Regions from separate parts of the Micromonospora sp. U56 genome, predicted to be linked through region 3. Evidence: riboswitches for the same ligand, from Rfam matches in the RefSeq annotation. Region 3 holds a riboswitch; each other region holds the start of a gene.
The links. Region 3 has a riboswitch for cyclic di-AMP ahead of KBX37_RS20975 (NlpC/P60 family protein). Riboswitches for the same ligand answer to the same signal wherever they lie in the genome.
Positions count from the first base shown of each region.

Region 1: linked by a shared signal. The riboswitch ahead of KBX37_RS07685 (transglycosylase family protein) and the one ahead of KBX37_RS20975 (NlpC/P60 family protein) in region 3 are both predicted to bind cyclic di-AMP.
Region 2: linked by a shared signal. The riboswitch ahead of KBX37_RS05805 (hypothetical protein) and the one ahead of KBX37_RS20975 (NlpC/P60 family protein) in region 3 are both predicted to bind cyclic di-AMP.

Region 1 is NZ_JAGPYL010000013.1:57,577-63,908, forward strand. It holds gene KBX37_RS07665 (cation:proton antiporter) at 1-776, opposite strand, end outside; gene KBX37_RS07670 (TrkH family potassium uptake protein) at 1,017-2,372, shown strand; gene KBX37_RS07675 (TrkA family potassium uptake protein) at 2,365-3,045, shown strand; gene nhaA (Na+/H+ antiporter NhaA) at 3,118-4,446, opposite strand; gene KBX37_RS07685 (transglycosylase family protein) at 4,750-5,421, opposite strand; cyclic di-AMP (ydaO/yuaA leader) riboswitch at 5,420-5,594, opposite strand; gene KBX37_RS35185 (hypothetical protein) at 6,043-6,168, shown strand; gene KBX37_RS07690 (peptidoglycan-binding protein) at 6,170-6,332, shown strand, end outside.
Region 2 is NZ_JAGPYL010000009.1:16,673-23,004, forward strand. It holds gene KBX37_RS05800 (carbonic anhydrase) at 1-385, shown strand, start outside; gene KBX37_RS05805 (hypothetical protein) at 447-1,466, opposite strand; cyclic di-AMP (ydaO/yuaA leader) riboswitch at 1,471-1,601, opposite strand; gene KBX37_RS05810 (YibE/F family protein) at 1,768-3,108, opposite strand; gene KBX37_RS34205 (hypothetical protein) at 3,509-4,009, shown strand; gene KBX37_RS34210 (DUF305 domain-containing protein) at 4,078-4,707, shown strand; gene KBX37_RS05820 (SHOCT domain-containing protein) at 4,777-5,001, opposite strand; gene KBX37_RS05825 (metal-sensitive transcriptional regulator) at 5,155-5,454, opposite strand; gene KBX37_RS05830 (heavy-metal-associated domain-containing protein) at 5,549-5,758, shown strand; gene KBX37_RS05835 (hypothetical protein) at 5,793-6,332, shown strand, end outside.
Region 3 is NZ_JAGPYL010000065.1:3,400-8,062, forward strand. It holds gene KBX37_RS20960 (zinc metalloprotease) at 93-1,079, shown strand; gene KBX37_RS20965 (pyridoxamine 5'-phosphate oxidase family protein) at 1,144-1,710, opposite strand; gene dcd (dCTP deaminase) at 1,789-2,367, shown strand; gene KBX37_RS20975 (NlpC/P60 family protein) at 2,410-3,450, opposite strand; cyclic di-AMP (ydaO/yuaA leader) riboswitch at 3,463-3,599, opposite strand; gene KBX37_RS20980 (NlpC/P60 family protein) at 3,748-4,663, opposite strand, start outside.

The sequences.
Region 1 (6,332 bases), on a different contig from region 3:
AACGCCGCGCGCTCCCGCGGCCCGAACGTGGCTACGGTGATCCCGGCGGCGAACGCGGCCAGGAACAGGTTGCCGTGGGTGGCCTTGCCCAACGCCAGCACCAGCAGCCCGATGGCCACCCCGTTCAGCGGGGCGTACGCGGCCGAGGCGGCGAGCCAGCGGGTCCGCTCCAACGCGATCGCCACCAGCGGCACCAGCACGCCGATCAGCAGGCCGACCGCCAGCTCGATGCCCAGGTCCCCCAGGTGCAGGTCGTCGGAGCCGGCGGCCACGGCGAGCAGCACCACCACGAACGGCAGCGCCAGGCCGTCGTTGACCCCGGACTCGACGTTGAGCAGGTGCCGCAGCCGGGCCGGAACCTTGTCGTTGCCGACCAGCGCGGCGGCGAAGACCGGGTCGGTCGGGGCGAGGACCGCCCCGACCAGCAGTGCCTCCGGCCAGGCCAACCCGGCCACGAAGTGGGCGAGCACCGCGGTGACCAGCAGGGTCAACGGCAGGCCCCAGCCCAGCGCACGTCCCGGCAGCCGCCACGCGGAGCGCAGGTCGGCCCAGCCGACCCGCATCCCGTCGGTGAACAGCACCGCGAACAGCGCGAGTTCGGCCAGCTGCGCCACGATCGGCGAGTCGGCCCGCAGGTGCAGCACGCCGGTGGTGCCCTCGCCGAGGATGAAGCCGGCGAGGAGGAACAGCGCCGCCGTGGAGAGGATGGTGCGGTGGGCCAGCGCCGACACGAGCACGGCGGCCAGCAGGAGAGCGGCGAAGGAGAGCAGCAGCACGGGGTGGACCTCCGGGAGGGCGCGGTTCGGTACGGTGCCGACCAGACTTCCCGGCGCTCCACGGATCCCGGTGATCATAACCAGCTGCCACAAGCGGATGGACGCACCGACCCGCGCCGATCATGCGGTGACCGCCAGCAGCGTTCGTGCGATGATCCGTCCCGTGGTGTTGACAGACCGGCGGAGCGAGCGGGCGAGGTACGCCGTCCGGGGCGAACAGGCGGGCACGTCGTGCCGGTGCTGACCCGGAGACCGGCGTGGAAGCGGCGCAGCAGCCGCTTCCAGCACCCGGCTCAGGTGATCACCACAGCGTTCGCGGCCGCGATCGCAACGGGTGCGGCACTGCTGTCGTTACCGGCAGCCACCCAGTCCGGGCAGCGCGCGACGCTGCTCGACGCCCTGTTCACCGCGACGTCCGCGGTGTGCGTGACCGGCCTGGTCACGGTAGACACCGGCAGCTACTGGTCGGGCTTCGGGCAGGTGGTCATCCTGTTGCTCATCCAGGTCGGCGGTTTGGGCATCATGACCCTGGCGACGCTGTTCACCGTACTGCTGTCCCGCCGTCTCGGACTGCGGGCCCGGTTCCTGGCCCAAGCGGAGACCAAGAGCCTGGACCTGACCGACGTACGGGGCGTCGTCCGCCGGATCGTGCTGTTCAGCCTGGTCAGCGAGGCCGTCGTGGCGGTGGCGCTGACACTGCGGTTCGCCACCGCCTACCACGAGCCGTTCGGCGCGGCCGTCTACGACGGGGTGTTCCATGCCGTCTCGGCCTTCAACAACGCCGGCTTCTCCACCAACGCCGACAGCCTCGTCGGCTACGTCACCGACCCGTGGATCACGCTCACCATCGCTGCGGCGGTGATCCTCGGCGGCCTGGGCTTTCCCGTCGTGTTCGAACTCGTACGGTGCTGGCGGCCCGCGCAGTGGTCCGTGCTGACCCGCCTCACCGTCACGCTGACGGTGACGCTGCTCGTGCTCGGCACCCTGGTGCTCACCCTGGCCGAGTTCACCAACCCGCGGACCCTGGGTCCGCTGAGCGGTCCGGAGAAGCTCCTCGCCGGGTTCTTCGCCTCGGCGATGACCCGCACCGCCGGGTTCAACAGCCTCGACATCGGTGCCATGCGCCCCGAGAGTCTGCTCGCCAGCGACGTGCTGATGTTCATCGGTGGGGGCAGCGCCGGCACGGCCGGCGGGATCAAGGTGACCACCTTCGGGCTGCTGGCGTTCGTGCTGTGGTCGGAGATGCGGGGCGAGACGCACGTCAACGTCGGCCGCCGACGGATTCCCGCCACCAACCAGCGACAGGCACTGGCGGTGGCGCTCCTCGGCGTCGGCGCGGTGGTGACGGCCACGTTCATGCTGGTCGCGATCACCTCCTACGAACTGGAGCAGATCCTGTTCGAGGCGGTTTCGGCCTTCGCCACGGTCGGGCTGTCCACCGGGATCACCGGCAGCCTGCCGCCGCAGGCGGACCTGCTGTTGATCGTACTGATGTTCGCCGGCCGGATCGGGCCGCTGACCCTGGCCTCCGCGCTGGCGCTGCGCGAACGGACCCGGCGCTTCGAACTGCCCGAGGAGAGGACGATCGTTGGCTGACACACCGACCGAACCAGTGGTAGTCATCGGCCTGGGCCGCTTCGGCAGCGCGCTGGCCCTCGAACTGGCCAGCCGCGGCACCGAGGTCCTCGGCATCGACAACCGCCCCAAGGTGGTCCAGGCGATCTCCGGCAGGTTGCCGCACGTGATCACCGCCGACTCCACCGACATCGAGGCGCTCCGGCAGCTCGGCGTGGGCGAGTTCCACCGGGCGGTCGTGGCCATCGGCACCGACATCCAGGCCAGCATCCTCACCACCAGCCTGCTGTCCGAGCTCGGCATCCCCGACATCTGGGCCAAGGCCATCAGTGACCAGCACCGCCACATCCTCACCCGGGTCGGCGCCCACAAGGTGGTCGCACCCGAACACGACATGGGTGAACGTGTCGCCCACCTCCTCTCCGGCCGCATCCTCGACTATGTCGAGGTCGACGCCGACTTCGCCGTGATCAAGACCACCCCACCCCGCGACGTGGTCGGGGTGCCGCTGCGCGAGTCCCGGCTACGCAGCCGGTGGGGGGTCACGGTGGTCGCGGTCAAACCCCAGGCGGCCCTGGCCGGACGACGACCGGAGTTCACCCACGCCACGGCCGACACCGTGCTGGCCTACGGTGACCTCATCCTCGTCGTCGGTCCGATCGACAACGTCGAACGCTTCGCCGCCACCGAGTGAGCCAGGACTGCTACCGCTGCGTGACAGGCACCGGCAGTGCCCAGCGAAATCGACACCGTGAGACGATCCGGCTCACCGACCAGCGGCGCCGTCGGTCTGCGACTCGTAGACGTCCGGGACGCCGTCCCGGTCGCGGTCGACGGTCTCCAGCTCGTGCACCCGCCGGTACAGGCGGGTGCGGGCGCGGAGGATGAACGTCGCGAGCAGCGCCGCGAGCAGGGATCCGGCGAGCACGGCGACCTTTACATGGCCGTCCCGTTCGCTGCCGAGGCCGAAGGCCAGCTCGCCGATGAGCAGGGACACGGTGAAGCCGATCCCGCCGAGCAGCGCCAGGCCGAGCACGTCGAGCCAGTTGAGGCCCTCGTCGAGGTCGGCACGGGTGAACCGGGAGACCAGCCAGGTGGCGGCCATGATGCCGACCGGCTTGCCGACGACCAGGCCGGCGACGATGCCCAGCGCCACCCGGTCCGTCAGGGCGGTGGCCAGGCCGGCGACACCACCGATGGTGACGCCGGCGGAGAGGAACGCGAAGACCGGCACCGCCACCCCGGCGGAGATCGGTCGGAACCGGTGCTCGAAATGCTCGGCCAGCCCAGGCCCCGCATCCGGTCCACCGGCAGCCTCGCTACGGATCACCGGAACCGTGAAGGCCAACAGGACTCCCGCCACGGTGGCGTGTACGCCGGACTCGTGCATCAGCGTCCAGGTCACCGCGGCGAGGGGCAGCAGCAGCCACCAGGACCGGACGCGGCGCTGCACCAGCAGCCCGAACACCGCGAGCGGCACCACGGCGCCCAGCAGCGGCCCGACCGACAGGTCGGCGGTGTAGAAGACCGCGATGATGACGATCGCCAGCAGGTCGTCGACGACGGCCAGGGTGAGCAGGAAGGTGCGTAGCGCGGAGGGCAGGAACCGGCCCACCACCGCGAGCACCGCCAGCGCGAAGGCGATGTCGGTCGCGGTCGGGATGGCCCAGCCCTTCGCCGCGCCCTCGCCTGCGCCGGCGGCGATGAGGTAGTAGATGGCGGCGGGCACGAGCACTCCACCGACGGCCGCCGCGACCGGCACCGCGGCCCGGCGCGGGTCGCGCAGGTCGCCGGCGACGAATTCCCGCTTGAGTTCCAGCCCGGCGACGAAGAAGAAGATCGCCAGCAGGCCGTCGGCGGCCCAGGTGGCCAGGCTGAGGTCAAGGTGCAGGGACGCCGGGCCGACTCGGAAGTCCCGTACCGACTGGTAGCTGTCCGCCCAGGGCGAGTTCGACCAGACGAGTGCCAGCAACGCCCCGATGAGCAGGAGTCCCCCGCCCACGGTCTCCTTGCGGAGAATGGCGGAGATGCGCCTGGTCTCGCGCCATGAGCGTCGGCCGAACAGGCTGGTACGGCGCCGGGTGGCGTCGGTCACGGAAACTCCTCGTCGGCAGGGGTCGCGTCATCCATCGCCGACCAGACTTCCCGGCACACCAGGGTCAACCCTATCCGCCACCGCGACGGACACGTCGGCGGTCGGCCGCGCTCGCGATCGGGCACGTGGTGCTCCTGGTACCCGGCGGCGGCGCGACCAACCGACCGGAGCGCGCCGCCCGGCGGATCCGGAGTGACATTGCGCCGGGCGCACCGACGGTGCGGAGCGCAGACCTCGACGCCCGGCCGGTGCGGGCCGGCCGGGCGTCGATACGGTCTGCCGCTGCTTCAGGACAGTGACGCGTCAGAGGCTGAGCTTCTGCCCCGGGAAGATCAGCCCTGGGTCGGCGCCGACCACGCGCTTGTTGCGCTCGTACAGCGCCTGCCAGCCACCGGCCAGGTCCCGGGCGTCGGCGATCTGCGACAGGGTGTCACCCGGCCGCACCACGTACCCGTCGCCGGTCCCGGCCGGCGCGCTGCGCCGCTGGCTGCGGGTGCTGTGCTGCTCCCGCGAGGACCGCTCGGTGGAGGTGGCCTTCGACGAGCCGGAGCGCTTCTGCGACTTATGCGACTTCTCCGCCTTCTCAGAGGTGGTGGAGTAGCTCTTGGTGGAGCCACCCTTCCTGCCGCAGGTCGGCCAGGCACCGATGCCCTGACCGTCGAGCACCTTCTCGGCGATCGCGATCTGCTCGCCGCGGCTGGCCAGGTCGGCACGGGAGGCATACTTCTTGCCGCCGTAGCCGGACCAGGTGCTCTGCGAGAACTGCAGGCCGCCGTAGTAGCCGTTGCCGGTGTTGATGTGCCAGTTGCCGCCGGACTCGCACTGGGCGATCGCGTCCCAGTTGACGCTGGCGGCGCTGGCCGGCGACGCCGGTGCCAGGACGGCGACCCCGGTGACCGCACCGACGGCGAGCGTGCCGACGGCGAGGCGGCGCGAGCTGACCCGTCGGTGACGGGCGGTGTATTCAGTTGCCATGTGGATTCCTCCACGCCGACGAGGTGAGCTGTCGGGTTCGGGCCGAGGAGCCCGGCCGCCCGTGGGCGGCTTCACCCCGAGGTGACGTGCACCGAGGAACGTGTGGGTCCCCCGCTCCATGCCCGCTGACAAGGTCCCACCGGCCGGCGGCATGGATTAGGCGTTACCGGCCGTGGTGTCCGCGATCGCGGACACGAACGACGTTAGGAACAGTTTGGGGCGATTGCCCACTTCTTGTGAAGTTCTTCACCCGGCTGAGCGACGGCGTCCTCCTTCAAGTTGCGGGTCGGTCGGTGGTGCTCTACAAGGGCGGGTCGGGAACCCGTCACGACTGGGCCGAAAGCCTCGCCCCGAGAAGCGGATCAGGTGCCCTCGCCTCCCGTCTTCGCTGGTCAGGCGGCCTTGATCGGCGGCCCGCGCCGCCGGACGGTCAGCGTTACCGCTGATTGGCGACTCATGTCTGGGCAGTCCGGCCGCCGACTCGGACGGTAGGGAGCAGAGCGCGGCCTCGGCGCCGTCGCGTCGGACCCGCCGGCCGCCAGATGCCGATCGCCGGCGCCCTGGCCCTCACGGTCCGCCCCGGTTCGCGGCGGCCGGCCATCCGCGAGAGGGAGGACCTTCATGGACACCGTCAGCACCGACACCGAATACCTCGTCGCCACCCTGACCGAGGACGACGACCCGGAGAGCCTGGCCGGCGACGAGGTCGACTTCGACCTGGCCGCCGCGCTGGAAGAGGAGGAGTGAGATGGGCGTGCACCTGGCGCCTGCGCTGCGGGTGCTGCGCGAGGAGATAGACACCCGCTGGCCGCAGCGCGACCGCAAGTCCGACGGCTGGTTGGGCGACGCCAGTCACCAGGCGCGCCGCTCGGACCACAATCCGGACAATGACGATCAATCGGTCAACGCGG
Region 2 (6,332 bases), on a different contig from region 3:
GGTGAGTGTCCTGGGCACCCCACTGGTGGTGGTGCTCGGCCACGACTCCTGCGGGGCGGTGCAGGCCGCCCGGGACGCCGCGCGGACCGGCACGCCGCCGGTCGGGCACCTGCGGGCGGTGGTGGACGCGGTGGCGCTCAGCCTCCGACGGGCCACGGAGCAGGGCGTCGACGACGTCGACGGGATCGTCGACATCCACATCGCGCAGACCGTCGAGGCGCTGCTGGGCAACTCCGCCGTACTGGCCGCCGCGGTCGCCGAGGGGCGGTGCGCGGTGGTCGGCATGTCGTACCGGCTGGCCGCCGGTGAGGTGCGGACGGTGGCCGCGGTGCCGAGCGTCGTGCCGGCCCAGGCCGGCGATCGGGCGACCGCCGTCGCCGGCTGAAACCCCCCGCACGCGACGAGGGCCGCCCCACCGGGGACGGCCCTCGTTCGGTACGCGTCGCTTAGAGCATCGACATGTGTACGTGGTCGGTGTGGTTCGACGGTCCGCTGTACGACTTCCACCCGGTCGCCGGGAACCAGATCTGCCGGTTCCAGATCACGTAGTAGATACCGAGCCGGTCGGCATTGCGGATCAGGAACGCGGCGAGGTTGTTGCCGTACATCCGGGTGTCGTTGTTGTACCAGGGCGCGAAGCCGCTCCGCTGCAACGACCAGTCGCAGGCCTTGCCCTTCGGGTGGTCCCACGGCCCACCGGGGCGGTAGCAGCCCGCGAACCGGTTGAAGCCGACCCGCCGGACCTCCTTGTACGCGTGCAGGGTGCGCGGCGTGATGGTGCCGGAGGTGGTGGGGTCGTTCTCGGTGCGCGACTCGGGCCGCCAGCCGCCGTCGGCCGTCCGACCGGGGCCGATCCGGGCGACCGGCGAGGTCGCGTCGACCAGGCCGCCGGTGAAGCCCCGGCCGCCGACCAGCTGGAGGGCCTTCTCCGCCTCCCGACTCTCGCGCGCCATGTCGTTGGTGAGCTTCTGCTGCTCGCGCACCTCGGCGTCCAACGCCAGCTTGGCCTGCTCCGCGCGGTTCTTGGCGGCGGTGACCTTGGCCAGCTTCTGCGCGTTGACCATGTTCAGCTCGTCCAGGGCGGCGGCGCGCCTGACGAACGAGTCGGGCGCGTCGCTCTCCAGCAGCATCGCCACCGCGCCGATCCGGCCGGTCCGGTACGACTGCGCCGCGATCTGCGAGACCGTCGGCTGCAACGCCGCCAGCTCGTCCTGCGCGCGCCGCACCTCCAGCGCGAGCTGCTGCTGGCGCTTCTTGGACTTCTCCAGCTGCCTCTTGGCCTTCGAGTACTCGCGGTTGCGCAGCTCGATGACGTCGGTGAGCAGCTTGGGCTCGCCGTCCGCCTCGTGCCCGGAGGGGGTGGGGGTCGAGGGCGCGGCGATCGCGGCTGTCGGCCCGCCGACGACGGCCAGCGCGGCGAACACGGCCACCACCGGAGTCAACCAGCGGCGCAGGGGTGCCGTCACAGTGTTCCCTTCCGTCGACCGCCGACCGGGTTAGCTGACGGGTTCGGGACGGAAGTGGCCCCTACCGCTCGCGCGGATTCACCCCATGTACCTGGTTCCCCGGCTCGCCTCGCGGCGATTGGGCGGCGGCACCGCAGGCGCCGCTGCGCGCCTTCGGCGGTGACCGGCAGCGAGGTTACCCGAGAGTCGTACCGGGGATCTACGTCCAGAACCCGACTAAAAGCGTTATTTCGTCGTAGCGAAGCGTGACGAGTGACGCGTTCGTCAGGTTCCGCGTCGGCGTCGGTCACGCAGCGGAGTCTCACCATGCGCTTTCCGTGCTCCTTTCCGGGTCGGGCCACCGTGCGGGGGCCGGGGTGGACGGTCCGCCGGGACGCGACGCGCTCAGCGCCTCGAGCGCCGCGTCCCGGTCGGCGGAGGGGCGGGGAGTGGGTGCCGGCCCGGTGTTCCGGGCCGGATCGCCGGCCGGGCCACGACCGGCGGTGGCGACCAGCGCGGCCAGCGCGGTGGTCAGTGGTACGGCGGCGACCAGGCCGAGCGTCGCCACCGCGCTGCGGACGATCTCCTGGGCCAGGAACTCGCTGGTGAGGATCTGGCTCACCGGACGGCTGTCGGCGGTGAGCAGGAGCAGCAGCGGCAGCGAGGCGCCCGCGTACGCGAGCACGATGGTGTTCACCGTGGAGGCGATGTGCGCCCGGCCGACCCGGGTGGCGGCCCGGTAGAGCTGCGTCCGGGACAGTCCGGGGTTGGCGTGCGCCAGCTCGGTGACGGTGGCGGCCTGGGTGACGGTGACGTCGTCGAGCACGCCGAGCGAGCCGATGATGATGCCGGCCAGCAGCAGCCCGTGCAGGTCGACGTCACGCTGGTACATCGACAGCGTGGTGGCCTCCTCGCTGCCGAACCCGGTCAGGTGGGTGGCGGCGGTGGCCAGGCTGCCGAGCAGTCCGGTCAGCACCAGGCTGCCCAGCGTGCCGAGGACCGCCACCGAGGTCTGCGCGGTGGTCCCGTGGGTCAGGTACAGCACCACGAACATGATCAAGGCGGAGCCGGTGATCGCGATCAGCAGTGGCGAGCCGCCCGCCGCGATGCCGGGTACGACGAAGGTCAGCAGGATGGCGAAGCTGGCGCCCAGCCCGGCCAGCGCGGCCAGCCCGCGCAGCCGGCCGAACGCCACGATCGCCGCCGCGAAGAGCGCCACCAGCCACACCAGGGGCTTGCCCCGCTGGTGTTCGGCGATCTGGTAGCTGATGGCGGTGGGGTCGGCCGGGTCGGTGAGTTGGACCAGCACCACCTCGTCGCCCACCGCGACGGTGGGCGCGCCCGGGCCGGCGGGCACCGGTGTCTCCACCTGCTGGCCGCTGTCCGGGCCCTGCTCGACCCGGACGGTCACGGTCCCGCACGGGCCCTCGGCCGCGCCGGGCGGCGCCTCCGGGGTCGGCGGGCAGGGTTCGGTCACCACCCGGGTCACCGTGCCGTGGTGGCGCGCCGGCTCGGCGCCGCCGTCGGCCTGCCGCGAGTCGCGCGGCCACAGCACCAGGGCGGCGATCACCGTGACGACGAACAGCGGGACCACCGTCGCGACGAGGATCCGCCGCACCCCCGGTGGGGCGGACGGAGCGGGACGGGTGTGGTCGGCGCCCATTGCGAGTCTCCCAACGATCCAGGGCGGGGTACGTGTCAGCCGGCCGGTCGGTTCACCGGCGGGACGTGCGTGGCGGGACGCGTACCCCGGGGTGGGCCCTGGGTGCCGGCGGGGTCACCCAGGGTGACCGGACGGCGTGGTGGCCCGGCGTGGCGACCCGCCCGGGCCGTCGCCCACGGCAGCCGAGCCCGGCGCGGTACGCGGGCCGGCGGCAGCTGCGGCGGTTGGCGAGTCATGGCCGGTGAATCGTAGCCAGGTTCGGTGCGGGCCCGCCCGGTTCGTGCCACCGGCAGCGCGCCCACGGCGCTGATGTCCGCCTCGACGATCGTGTCGCACTCAACGCCCAGCTGTTGCGCCGGGTACGCCGCTGATCCCGCCCGGTTCGGGCTAGCGTGGTCGGGTGCGAACGGCGACGGCGCGGCCGGCCGGGTGGTGGGCCCGGCTGCTCCTGCTCGCCTGCACCCTGCTCGGGCTGGCCGCCATGCACACCATCGGCCACGGCACGCACTCCGTCGCGTCCCACCCGGACGGCCACGCCGCCGTGTCGCAGCGGGCAATGGTCGCTCAGGCCGCCGGGCCCGAGGCGGTCCCGGTCGCCCACGGCGTCGCGCCCGAAGCGGTTCCGGCCGCCCATGTCGCCGGGCCGGTGTCGTTCGCCGGCCAGGTCGGCGCGGTGGCGCTACCCGCCGACCAGCCGGGGGGTGCCCCGAGTCGCTGGAGTGTCTGCCTGGCGGTGCTCGGCGCCGTCACGGTGGCGCTCCTGCTGGCGACGCTGCTGCTCGGCCGTGCCCACCACGTGGTCGCGACCCGCCACCCGTCGGGGCCGTCGCGTGGGCCGCGCGCCCCGCCACCCCGCCCGGTCGGGCTCCGCCTCGCCACGGTGTCGGTGCTGCGCAGATAGGACGCCCCGACGCGGTACCGCCGCGTCCGGAGTCCGTTGCGTACGTCCTCACACCGAAAGGTCTGATCGTGTCCACTCGTACCATCGCGCGCCGTGCCGCCCTGGCCGGCGTCGCTCTCAGCACCGCTCTCACCCTGGCCGCCTGCGGCGGCGACGACCACCAGGCCGGCTCCGGCCACGACAAGCCGGGCGCGGGTGCCGTCGCCGGCCCCTCGGCCAGCGCGTCCGCCACGTTCGACGACGCCGACGTGATGTTCGCCCAGATGATGATCCCGCACCACCAGCAGGCGGTGCAGATGTCGGAGCTGGCCGACAGCCGTGCCGAGGACCCCGAGGTCAAGCGCCTCGCCGGGCAGATCAAGGCCGCCCAGGCGCCGGAGATCGCCACCATGACCGGTTGGCTCACCGCATGGGGCCGGCCCGTCCCGTCCGGCAGCCCGAGCGGGGGCCACCACGACCACGGCATGCCGGGCATGATGTCCGACGCCGACATGGGGAAGCTGGCGGCCGCCTCCGGCCGGGAGTTCGACCGGCAGTTCCTGGCCATGATGATCGCCCATCACCAGGGCGCGATCACCATGGCGGAGCAGGAGATCGCCAACGGGGTCAACGCGGACGCCAAGGCCATGGCGCAGCAGATCATCACCGCCCAGCAGGGCGAGATCGACACCATGAGGAAGATCCTCGCCCGGCTCTGACCGCCGCCGGCCGGGGCGCCCGGAGCCGTCGTGGCTCCAGCGTCCCGGCCGACGTGGTGACCGCGCCGGTCAGGCTCCGGTCCGCAGTGCCGACCGCCGTCGCTGGTACTCCTCGTCGTCGATCTCGCCGCGCGCATAGCGCTCGTCGAGGATCGTCCGCGCCGCGGAGGCGGCGGCCGTCGACGGCGGCGACTGCGCCAGCCGGTAGGTCAGGTAGCCCAGGGCCGCCAGGCCGGCCAGCGCCAGCACCGGCCAGATCCACATCAGGCCCGCCATCGGGCCGTACCCCATCATGGCCGCCCCTCCGTCCGTGACTCGGGCGGCCGGTCCGGTGCCGGTGGCACCGGTCCCGGTCGTCACCTCTGACGCTAGTCGCGCCGACGGTGTGCGTCCGGGGGCGGCGGGCCCGGGTCGACCGGGCCGAACGTCCCGAAGCGGAAGGCGGGCTCAGCCGCGCTTCATCAGGCGGCCGACGGCGGCCATCATCTCGGCGGCCATCTCGTCGGCGCGGCCCTCGGCGGCCCCCTCGTGCATGCAGTGCCGGGCGTGGCCGTCGAGCAGGCCGAGGGCGACCTTGTCCAGGGCGGCCTGGATCGCCGAGATCTGGGTCAGCACGTCGATGCAGTACCGGTCGTCGTCGACCATCTTCTCCACGCCGCGGACCTGGCCCTCGACGCGGCGCAGCCGCGCGAGCAGCTGATCCTTGCTGGCGGTGTAGCCCCGGGTCGGGGTGCTCGGTGTGGTCATGACGACCAGGATAGCGTACCCCCTGGGGGTATGCTACGGTCCTCGGGAGAGCTACCCCTGGGGGGTATAGCATGGATGCGGGAGGAGAGTTGCCATGGTCACCACCACGTACCAGGTGCAGGGCATGACCTGCGGGCACTGCGTCAACTCGGTCAGCACCGAGGTGAGCGCGATCCACGGCGTCAGCGACGTCCAGGTGGACCTGGCCTCCGGCCGGGTCACCGTCACCAGTGAGAGCCCGCTGGACACCGAGTCCGTACGCGCCGCCGTCGACGAGGCCGGGTACGACCTCGTCGAGGCGTGACGGGGTCACGACCCCAGAGAACCGAGGTATCACGATGAACACGGCGACGAAGCTGAGCGGTTTCGCCCTCGGCCTCGCGGCGGTGTTCGGCACGGCGTACGGGGTCGGCCACGTGGCCGACCCCGTCACCCCGGCCGCCGACACCCGCCACGAGACCGCCGGCGCCGGCCACGGCTCCGACCCGCTCGGCAGCTCCGACTCGCCCGGCGGCGACCAGACCGGTGCCGCGCACCTGCCCGGCGGGCTGCTCGTCTCCGACCGCGGCTACACCTTGCAGCCGGTGGACGCCCCGAACGGGCAGTTCGCCTTCCGGATCACCGGCCCGGACGGCGCTGCGGTGACCGGCTACGAGATCGCCCACGACAAGCGGATGCACCTGATCGTGGCGCGGCGCGACCTGTCCGGCTTCCGGCACGTCCACCCCGAGCTGGGCGCCGACGGCACCTGGCGGGTGGACTCCCCGCTGGGCGGGCCGGGCGTCTGGCGCGCCTTCGCCGACTTCACCCCGTCGGGCGGCGAGCCGCTCACCCTCGGGGTCGACGTGACCGTCCCCGGCCAGCTCCAGCCCCGGCCG
Region 3 (4,663 bases):
CTCAAATCTGTCGATCGGTTGTAACGTCACCCCCACGTTCTCGACCACGGTGTGACATACCCCCTGTCACGCCGCCAGAAAGAGGTGGGCCCATGGGACTCCGTCCCAACCTGCTGACCCGGCGTGCCGCCGGTGTCGCGTCGACGACCCTCGCGCTGCTGCTCAGCACCGCCGCGGTGGGCGTCGTCCCCGCTGCTTCCGCCTTCTCCGCCGCCCCGAGCGAGGTCTGCGCCGAGCCGGCCGACGTCCACTCGGACGCCCGGATCAAGAAGGGCGGGATCGCCAAGCACGAACCCAACGAGCTGACCGCCAAGCAGGTCCGCGAGCGCGAGGCCGACCTGGCCGCCGCGCTGCGCGAGCGGGCGAGCTTCCGGGCCGGCGCCCAGGCCGCCGCCCCGCTGGCCAGCGTCACCATCCCGGTCGTCGTGCACGTGATCCAGCGCGACAGCACCCGCGCCGGCGGCAACATCCCGGACTCGATGATCACCTCGCAGATCAGCGTGCTGAACCAGGCCTACGCGGGGGCCACCGGCGGCGCGGCCACGGCCTTCGGCTTCCAGCTGACGAAGATCAACCGGGTGACCAACCCGGCGTGGTACCCGATCGTGCAGGGCTCGTCGGCGGAGCGGTCGATGAAGACCTCCCTGCGCGAGGGCGGCAAGAACACGCTCAACGTCTACCTGGGCGAGCTGAGCGACGACCTGCTCGGCTGGGCGACCTTCCCGCAGCGGCGGCTGAACAGCATGGACGGCGTGGTCGTGCTGAGCGAGTCGCTGCCGGGCGGCACCGCCGCCAACTACAACCAGGGCGACACCGGCACCCACGAGGTCGGCCACTGGCTGAACCTCTACCACACCTTCCAGGGTGGATGCTCCGGCTCGGGTGACAGCGTCAGCGACACCCCGGCCGAGGCCTCGCCGGCGTTCCAGTGCCCGACCGGGCGGGACACCTGCACCACGGCCGGCCTGGACCCGATCACCAACTTCATGGACTACACCTACGACTCGTGCATGTACCAGTTCACCCCTGGTCAGGCGAGCCGCATGCTGACCGCGTGGAACGCGTACCGCGCGGCGTAACACCTTGGCAGACGCCGATGCCGGCCCCGTCGGAGCGACGGAGCCGGCATCGGCGTCTCGGCGGTCAGGCGGCGGGGCGCCGGGTGTCGAAACCGTGGCGGCCGCGGCGGGCCGGCCGCCGATCGGGTACGCCGGCGGCGTCGCCGCCGCGACGGGCGGCGACCGGATCGAGCCAGACCTGGACGGCGGAGGACCCGTGGCCCTCGCCGGGCTGGCCGAGCCCGCCCTGGTCGCGACGGGTCAGCATCGCCACGTCGACGCTGAACTCGAAGAGTCGCCAGTCGACCTGCGGCGCCGCCCGGCCGAGGCGGGCCACCCGGGCGACCCGGGCCGGATCGGTGACCGGTTGCGCGCGACCGGCGACGTACGCCTCGTCGTCGGTCTCCTCCGGCGGGAACGAGTGCAACGCGTAGCGCCCGTCGCGTTCGAGGTCGCGCCGCTTGGGCGAGTCGACGACGAAGCAGAACAGACCCTCGTCGGTGATCACGGGGCAGACCGGGTGCACCCGGGGCCCACCGTCGGCGCGGACGGTGGCCAGGTAGCCGAAGCCCGGCCCGTACTGCTGCATGAGAAGGCGGATCCCGTCGGCGAGTCGGGGCTCGTCAGCGGCGAATTCGGACCAGGAAGCCATACGGACATCCTATCGAACATGTGTACGAACGCGTAGTCCGACACGCAGGTCACCCGGTCCGCTCGATATGGTGTGCCGATGCTGCTCTCCGACCGCGACCTGGTCTCCGAGATCAAGGCGGGCACGCTCGCGCTGGAGCCCTTCGAGCCCACGCTGGTGCAGCCGTCCAGCATCGACGTGCGGCTCGACAAGCTCTTCCGGGTCTTCAACAACCACCTGTACACGCACATCGACCCGGCGATCCAGCAGGACGAGCTCACCTCGATGGTCGAGGTGCCCGAGGGCGAGCCGTTCGTGCTGCACCCCGGCGAGTTCGTGCTCGCCTCCACGCTGGAGGTCATCTCGCTAGGCGACCAGCTCGCCGGGCGCCTGGAGGGCAAGAGCAGCCTGGGCCGGCTCGGCCTGCTCACCCATTCGACCGCCGGCTTCATCGACCCGGGCTTCTCCGGTCACGTGACGCTGGAGCTGTCGAACGTGGCGAACCTGCCGATCACGCTCTGGCCCGGGATGAAGATCGGCCAGCTCTGCATCTTCCGGCTCTCGTCCCCGGCCGAGCACCCGTACGGCTCCGCCGTCTACGGGTCGCGCTACCAGGGCCAGCGCGGGCCGACCCCGAGCCGCTCCTGGCAGAACTGGCGCACCTGGCCCACCCGCTGACGCCGAACCGGGCCCCCGGCACCCCGGGAGCCCGGCACGCGCTCAGCCCGGCCGGCCGTAGCTGTTGACCGGCCCGTCGTCGACCCGCTTCATCTTGACCGGCACCCCTGCCTGGGAGGCGTGCACCACCCAGCCGCCGCCGACGTACATCCCGACGTGGTGCAGGTCGGCGTAGTAGAAGACCAGATCGCCGGCGCGCAGGTCGGCCCGGCTGACCCGGGCGGTCACCTGGCGCTGCTGGCGGGCGTTGTGCGGCAGCGAGACACCGGCCTTCGCCCACGCCGCGAGCATCAGCCCGGAGCAGTCGTACGAGTTGGGGCCCTCGGCGCCCCAGACGTACGGCTTGCCGATCTGGGCGCAGGCGAACTTCACCGCCGTCCCGGCCGGGCCGCCGGGGTAGCCGGCCGGGCACGGGGCCGGGCGCAGCGAGCCTCCGCCACCGTTGCCGTACACCTTGAGCCGCAGCTTCTGCAGCCGGTCGATCTCGGCGTTGATCTGCTTCTTCTTCGCAGCCAGCTGGGCCTCGGTACGGGTCAGCTGGGCGACCATCTCGTCCAGCGGTGCCTTCTCCGCGGCCAGCTTGTCCCGCAGCTCCTTGACGACCCGCACGTCGCGCTGCTGGCGCTGGGCGAACCGGTCGAGCATTTCGAGCTGGTCGACCAGTTCGGCGGGGGACCTGCTGCCGAGCAGGGCGTTGACGGCGGAGACGTTCTCCCCCTTGTACGCCTCGGCGGCGAGGCCGGTGACCTGGTTCATCGCGAGGTCGACCTGGAGTTGCAGCGGCTCGATGCGCTTGGCCAGCGCGTCGGCCTGCCGGCGCTTGGCGGCCAGGTCCTGTCGGGTGGCGTTGTGCTGCTCGATGATCGGTTCGAGCCTGTTCCAGTCCTGGTCGATCTGCCGCTCGATCTCGGCGACCGAGGGTTCGGCGTGGGCCGCCGTGGCAGCGCCGGTCATTACGACGGCGGCACCGGCGAGGGCGGCGAGGAGGGTGGTGAAGCGGGACCAGCGTGGGCGCGGCGCAACCGTCAGCCGGGCGACCTGGGTCGACCGGTACGACGGTGGCCGCGGGGCATGGTGTGCCACCGGGCTCCGGGCTCCTTCTTCCGCGACCGCCTACCGGGTTAGCTGACGGGTTCGGGCGGGAAGGGAGCGCCCTACCGCAGTGGCTGCGGATTCACCCCGGCTTACCTGGTTCCCCGGCTCGCCCGCAGGCGACTCGGCGGTGCCGGCCACTGCCACCCGGGTTGGACGGACCTGTCGCGGCCGACGAAGGACCAGAGTAGAGACGACCGTTATCGATCCGCAACCCGCCACGCCGTGCCGGGTCCCGGATACGCGGAACCCCCGGTCAGTCGACCGGGGGTTCGCGGCGGGCTCGGGTCAGTACGGTCGTCGGAAACCGGCGACCGGCATGTAGTTGATGCTGGTGACCTGGACCGGCTTCCCGGTCCGGGGAGCGTGGACCATGATGTCGTTGCCCAGGTAGAGGCCCATATGGTGCAGGTCGCTGAAGAAGAAGACCAGGTCACCGGGGCGTGCCTCGGAGCGCGGGATCGCCTTGCCCTCGTTCCACTGGGCGCCGGTGTGGTGGGTCAGGTAGATGCCGGCGGCCTTGTAGGCGTACTGGGTGAGACCCGAGCAGTCGAAGGAATCGGGCCCGTCGGCCCCCCACACGTACGGGTCACCGACCTGCTGGCAGGCCACCCGGATGGCGGTCTGCGCCTTGGCGCTCACCACACCGTTGATGGTCGGGCAGCCGGCCACCTTCACGGTGGTCTTCGGCATGGCCGCCTGCAGCCGCTTGATCTCCGCGTTGATCTGCGTCTTCTTGGCCGCCAGATCCTTTTCCTGCTTGACCTCGGCGGCGATCAGCTCGTCGAGCTTGCGCTTCTGGTCGTCGTACTTGCGCCGGACGGCGAGGACGCCCTCCAACTCCTTGCGCTGGTGGGCGGCGAGACGGTCCAGCATGGTCAGCTGCTCGGCGAGCGTGCCGGGCTTGTTGCTGACCAGCAGCGCGCCGATCTCCTGCGAGGGCCCGGTCATGTAGTAGCGGGAGGCCAGGTCGCCCACCCGGTTCATCGCCAGCTCGCTCTGCAGGGCCAGCGGCTGGATCTTCTTCCCCAGCTCGGCCGACTTCTTCCGGTTGACCTTCAGTTGGGCCCGGACCTTGTTGTACTGCTCGATGGTCGGCTCAAGCTGCTCCCACTGCTTGTCGATCGCCGCCTCGATCTCCTCGGGCGTCGGCGCGGCGTGCGCCGGCACGGCGAACATCCCGGCGCCGACGACCACGGCGGCG